Regions from separate parts of the Virgibacillus sp. DJP39 genome, predicted to be linked through region 2. Evidence: riboswitches for the same ligand, from Rfam matches in the RefSeq annotation. Region 2 holds a riboswitch; the other holds the start of a gene.
The links. A riboswitch is a leader RNA that binds a small molecule or an ion and turns the genes downstream of it on or off. The one in region 2 is predicted to bind cyclic di-GMP.
Positions count from the first base shown of each region.

Region 1: linked by a shared signal. The riboswitch ahead of ACOI1D_RS03685 (methyl-accepting chemotaxis protein) and the one ahead of ACOI1D_RS18125 (hypothetical protein) in region 2 are both predicted to bind cyclic di-GMP.

Region 1 covers NZ_JBMERP010000005.1:97,121-100,541, reverse strand. Annotated here, with positions in the region: gene ACOI1D_RS03700 (aspartate/glutamate racemase family protein) at 1-280, shown strand, start outside; gene panD (aspartate 1-decarboxylase) at 478-870, shown strand; tRNA gene ACOI1D_RS03690 (tRNA-Ala) at 961-1,033, opposite strand; cyclic di-GMP riboswitch class I at 1,318-1,420, shown strand; gene ACOI1D_RS03685 (methyl-accepting chemotaxis protein) at 1,527-3,314, shown strand.
Region 2 covers NZ_JBMERP010000081.1:12,522-15,942, reverse strand. Annotated here, with positions in the region: partial or broken gene ACOI1D_RS18135 (hypothetical protein) at 1-339, shown strand, start outside; gene ACOI1D_RS18130 (hypothetical protein) at 1,196-1,321, opposite strand; cyclic di-GMP riboswitch class I at 1,430-1,512, shown strand; gene ACOI1D_RS18125 (hypothetical protein) at 1,575-2,087, shown strand; gene ACOI1D_RS18120 (DUF5667 domain-containing protein) at 2,106-2,858, shown strand; gene sigI (RNA polymerase sigma-I factor) at 2,992-3,421, shown strand, end outside.

The DNA.
Region 1 (3,421 bases), on a different contig from region 2:
GGAATTCGGGATAGATTATACAGTTTCGGATACCTATATTCAATCAGTCGTCATGTCAATTATCTATGACGACATTAAAGCAGGAAAGCCAGTGACCAGAGAGAAGTGGACAACTGTTGAACAAGCTATGTTTAATGCTGGTTGCGATAAAATTATTTTAGGGTGTACAGAGCTATCACTTGTAAAGCACGACCTTTTACTAAATGGGAGGTACATCGACTCACTTCAAGTGCTTGCTGAAGCAGCGATTGAAAGTTGTGGTTATGAAGTGAAAAGGTAAAGGGTATTAACTGATTTGTATTCTGGCCTTCCTTAATATATCCTGGTTTAAAAATAAAATAGTGAAAAAGGCTAAAATCCGATTGGCAGCAAGCTCGGGTTTTAGCTTTTTTTGCCGATTTTTAAGTTATTTATCGTTGAGATGTCCTATTGTTTACTTTATACTAATTAGATAGATTAATTGAGGAGGAATTTTACATGCAACGAATGATGTGTAAGGGAAAGATACATAGAGCTACAGTAACTGAAGCTGAACTTGATTATGTTGGTAGTATAACGATTGACTATCAGTTAATGAAAGAGGCTAATATAAAACCATATGAAATGGTGCAGATTGCAAATTTAAAAAATGCAGCCAGATGGAAGACGTATGCAATTCCAGCTCCAGAGGGTTCAAATCGTATTTGTTTAAACGGCCCGCCAGCAAATTTATTTTCACCAGGTGATTTGGTTATAATTCTAAGTCAAGGACTATTTACTGATGAAGAAATAGAACACCTAAAACCAAAAGTAGTGTTTGTTGATGAAAATAACGAGATTACTAGTGTTGAAGAGCATGATCTACATTGGCCAGAAGGCGTGAAAATTTAATACCCTATTAATTAGATGAAGGACAACAAAAAAGAACGACACCATTTTCTTTTAGAGAAAGTGGTGTCGTTCTTTTTTTTTAGGAAAGTATGGAGCATAGCGGGCTCGAACCGCTGACCTCCACGCTGCCAGCGTGGCGCTCTCCCAGCTGAGCTAATGCCCCCTGATGAACCAGATTTAATTATATGCTTTATTTGAATCTTTTTCAACCTTAATTTTGATAGATTATAAAATTCTTCCGTATCAGCTAAAACTATCATTGAGTTATAGGAACACTATGTAAGTACTGATATGGATTACATATGAATAATTAATTTCCAACTATTTATTATTTTGGGTTTATGTCGATATATAGAATATCAGCAATGCCTGTATTGTCGATTGTTGTTGATTTATAAATAGAAGTAAACTACTATTACTTTATAACTAGATAAAAAGTACTATAATAAATGATAAAGGCAAACTATCTGAAAGGATAGGACGCAAAGCTTAGGGTCTACCGCATACATGGAAGATAAATTCCAAATGTCATGACAGCCTGGTTACCAATACGTCAATTTAATTATACATATATATTAAATTGTGTTGGCTATTCTATTAATTAGGATAGCTATTTTTTATCACAAAAAAAGTATGAAAAAAAAGGGGAAATCTAGATGAATAAACTCAAACTAATAAAATATAAATTACCAATTTTCATGATAGTTTTATTAATAATTCCACTATCTTTAGTAGGTTATTTTTCCTATCAGCAAACTGCCATTTTAGAAAAAGCAGTACTTCAAAAAGAAGATATAGAAGCAATGTCTAAAAAGTCACAAGAAGTATTTGCTAAGTATGAGAGCGTCCTAACTAAGATCTCAAAATCAGCAGAGATGAACCCAGAAACATATGCATTTCCAACTGATGCTGAAAAAGAGTTTGTAAATATGCCAACAGTAAATGATCCAATTAAAACTTCCTTTTATGAATCATATCTTAAAGATGTTTCTGCGGACTACGATTATCTTTTAAATCTATATATGTCTACAGATGAAGGCGCATTTTATTTAAATAATATTCCTCCAGAAGAAGTTGATTTAACTAGTTATGATCCACGAACAACCGAGTGGTATAAAAAAGCTACTGAAGCAGAAGGAGAGGTCGTCTGGACTACTCCATATATTGATACTGGTACAGGTAAATCAACCATTACATTAGCAAAAACAATCACGGGCTCAAACGGAAACGTGATAGGTGTAGTTGGAATGGATTTCGAAATGTCTAAACTAGCAACATTATTACGTAATGATATTTTAAAAACGACGTTAATAACGGCAGTGATTTCCATTGTTGCAGGTCTAACAATCGTCTACTTCTTTGTAAAGGGTCTGCTTCAGAGCATTAGAAGAATTAAAAGTGGAATGGAACAAATTGAAAAAGGAGATCTCACGGGAGAACCAATTACCACAAATAGCAAAGATGAACTGAGTGAATTGGCTGGTTCCGTAAATCAAATGAAGGAAAACCTGCATAACATTGTCTATCAAGTAACTAATGCATCAAAACGGGTTACTGGTCAAAGTGAGGTACTTATTCAATCTGCAAGTGAAGTAAAAGGCGGTAGTGAACAAATCGCTTCAACTATGCAGGAAGTATCATCTGGTGCAGAAACACAGGCAAACAGTGCTACTGATTTAGCCGAACTAATGGAACAGTTTAATAGTAAAGTTGAACAAGCCTATGAAAATGGGGAGGAAGTCTCCAAATCATCACAGGATGTACTTATCATGACTGATACAGGTAATAAGCTAATGAAAAAGTCTGTTGCACAAATGAAAAATATTGATCAGATTGTTAGTGATGCTTTAGGTAAAGTTAGAGGGCTTGATTCTCAATCAAAAGAAATATCTAAATTAGTTTCTGTAATTAAAGATGTTGCAGACCAAACGAATCTTTTAGCCTTGAATGCAGCAATTGAAGCTGCCCGTGCTGGGGAAAGTGGTAAAGGGTTTGCGGTTGTTGCAAACGAGGTTCGTAAACTGGCAGAACAAGTAAGCAATTCAGTTGAGGATATCACAGATATAGTTAGTAAAATTCAAAAAGAGTCTAACGGTGTTGCACTTTCATTAGAAGATGGCTATAAAGCAGTGGATGAAGGTTCAAAACAAATAGGTGTAACTGGGGACACCTTTGAAAAAATAAATCAGTCTGTCAACGACGTGGTGTCTAAAATTCAAACCATTTCAGAGAACCTTAAGGATATATCTGGAAATAGTATAAAGATGAGTAGATCAATAGAAGAAATTGCATCTGTTTCAGAGGAGACAGCAGCAGGTGTTGAGGAAGCAGCTGCATCTGCAGAACAGTCCAGTAGCTCAATGGAGGAAGTATCAAATAGTGCTGATGAGCTTGCACAGCTAGCAGAACAGCTAAATGAGCAAGTGATTCGTTTTAAATTATAGTCTAGTTCTTGTGAGAGTTGGTGGTGTATTAGCGGCCATTAATTCTCCTTACAATTTTTTAAATATTGAACTCTCGTCCTTTTGTGCCGATAAAAAGAGAGTATGTA
Region 2 (3,421 bases):
TTAGAATTCAATTCATTAATATATATGATTTTATGCTTTTTGTTATCTTACGGACTATTGTTTACAGTATTATTTTCAGTATCTTTATTAGGGACTTGTATAAACATTTTTCAACTAAGTTTTCTTTATTCTAGCGATCAACCTTTTGATGAAGAAAATATAGAAACGTATTTCAATGATGCGAGATTAAACACTCTTACAGTTCTTTTAGTTGAAAAATTGAACTTAAGTGAGCAAGAGTTTAAAGAAAAATTAATTGAAAATATTATAAGAGACTCTCCAGATAAATTCAAAGAAAAGATTATTGAAAAAGCTAATGAATATTATGGATTTGAATGACTAAATTGTTATAGGTGATTTAGTGAGAATTGGACCTTCTAGTGGTGAGGAATAAATTAAGGAATCAAATTGGAAGAGTTAAATTCATTATATTATAAACAAAATGTGGGTAAAGAAATAACCTAACAGATGTTTCAGAATTTCACACCAGTTGCAATGGGAGGTTCTTTTTAAAGGGGAGAAAAAATATAATTGACGAATTCCTACACTAGTTAAAAAACTTGCTTTATTTAGTTTTCGCCCTTGTTTTTAATGAAATGACAATCGTTACAATGCTAATGGCTATTGCAACGCCTGAAATAATCATTGTAGCAGTCTGCATATTATCACCCCTTTTTTATTTATCAATGAGTTGTTTTAAGAGTGATCTCTCTAGTTATTAAGTCAATAATATCCTTTTTGCCTTCTATTTCTAGTATTGCTTTGATTTTAAAAATCCTTGGTCTAGGGTCTAGCTCTTCTTCATTTTTATATGCTAATTAATCACCCTTTATATAAACAAAACAATAGATTGTATGTATTCGTTATATTGGTTTAATACAAAGTATCCATACAGAATACCTCTTCTATTTGTTTCAAATCCTTTTATTTTAGTATCCGAAAAGTGACCGAAAAGTTTTAATATCGTATTTCTATATGCGTAAGTAAAAATCATTAACGTTGTTTTAATAGGGTTTTTGTTAACTATTTTTATGTATTCTAATGGTTATTATATGGGCGGCATGATGTAGAATACATCATCAAACTCTGTTAAATCAATGCTTTGGTTCATTTTTCACCCGTGCTAAAAAATACACAAAAAAATAACATTTATTTTCTATTTATATTAGAAATGGCGTCTTTCGTACAAAGTTTTTCACTTTGACGGAAGCGTCTTTTTATCTTTTTGGAGACATGTGTATAAAACTCCATTGTAGATTTCATGCCCCCATGACCCAACCTTTATCGTGATTGCTGCTAGGTCATTTTGTGCTTCCGTCATCAAACTAATATGCGTAAGTTTCTTAATTGCCCAATGTAGTAATAATATTTTAAAATTTTGTCCGTCCCCCCCAAAATTTTAAACAAGCGTACGTATAGATAAGTGAGATAGAGAGAAAGGCAAAATCATTGAAAGATGATTACGCAAAGCTAAAGGGGCTAAGGAATTTTCTATGTCAGCCAGCTGCCATCGGACCAATGCTATAAACCCCTCTCTTTACTAAAGTCATAAGGAAATGGACGGAGGTGACAGGTTGAAAAACAGGACAAGCGTAATACTATTATTTTTTATGATTTTATTCGTATTAGGAGCTTGCCAAAATGGTGGAAATGAAGGCGCACAGCCAAATGAAAAAAATAATACCGAACAGAAACAAGAGGAACAGAACTACCTATATGAAAGCGAAACAGTTAGGGTTATCGAAACACCAGGTTGGCAACAGCAAGACAACTCCAGTAAAAACAAAGAAAATATTATGTTTCAAAATGGGAATGTGAAAGCCATTTTAACGTCTATTTCGAATGAAAAGTCATTAGATGATATCAAAAGTGAATTGAAAGCATCGTTTGGAAATAGCGAGGCGATTGAGGAGGCTGAGCGATATCTTTCATTAAAATCGAACCGAAAAGAAAGCATTCGAACAGATATTTATTTGAATAGTGGAGAGGAACAAGTTGGAATTTTGATTTTTATGACCCCTCTTGAAGATTATGAAATAAACCAAGCAATGATAGAGAAATTTAAACAAAGCGTACTATACTTTTAAGAAAAAGGTGGAATTACAATGAAAACGATTATATTTAGTGTTACATTTGGTCTACTTTTATTATTTGCAGGGAATGTTTATGCAGCTGAGGATAAATCAGTTGTTGATCCGAGTTCAGATCTCTATGATACCTCTCGTGTAATGGAGGAAGCAGAATATGAGTTAACTGAAGAAAATAGTGAAAAAGCACTTCTTCAAGATGAATATGCGGATGATCGAATAAATGAAGCAGAATTGTCCTTTGAGGAAGGCAATGAAGAAAAGGCAGAAGAGTTGCTAGAAGATTATGAAGAACATGTGAAACAGAGTGAAGAAGATCTTGAAGCAGCAAAAGAAGCTGGAGAAGACACATCAGCAGTTGAAGAAATTGTAGTTGAAAATAGTCAAAAACGTTCAGAAAACCTAAAAGCACTTCTAGAGCGCGAAGATCTTCCAGAAGAAGCGAAGGCAGGTATTACGAAAGCATTAGAGAATCAACAAAAGTCCGAGCAAAAATTCTTAGCAGCTCTTAAAAAAGCTGAAGAAGCACAACCAAAAGCAGTAGAAAAACAAGAAGAAGCACAAGCAAAACAAGAAGAAGCACAAGCAAAAGCAGTAGAAAAACAAGAAGAAGCACAAGCGAAAGCAGAAGAGAAACAAGAAGAAGCACAAGCGAAAGCAGAAGAGAAACAAGAAGAAGCACAAGCGAAACAAGAAGAAGAACAAGCAAAAGCAGAAGAGAAACAAGAAGAAGCTAAAGGGAAACAAGAAGAGATATCAGGTAGACCATAACAATTGGAAAAGAAACTATAAAGGATAGTAATCCATATTAAAAATGGTTGCTATCCTTTATTAAAAACCATATACCTCCGATATATAGTAGAGAACTTTTTGTGTTTTAAGTGGTTCTATAAGGAGGGACATCATGGAAATGCCGAGGTTAAAAGCAACTTTGATAGAAATAAAAAAAGGTAATGATATAGAAAGAGAACGATTAATTCGGCATTATAAACCATATATAATTAACGTTGTTGGACATATTTGTAAACGATATGTGACATGGAGCAGTGATGAGAGCAGTATTGGACTGATTGCTTTTAACCGTGCAATAGACACATTTGAATACGATAAAGGGCGTACCTTTCTAAACTATGTATATCTATTAATTCAACGGGATCTAATTGACTATTTCCGAAAAGAAAAACGTCATTTGTACCCTATTTCAGATGACAATCAGTTAGAACATGATCGATCTGAAATGAAAGCGTCTCTAGAGTCGTACCAACAATCGACCAGTACTTCAGCCCTCGTGGAAGAAATTTTAGAACTCGATGAAAAACTGGGTAAGTTTAACA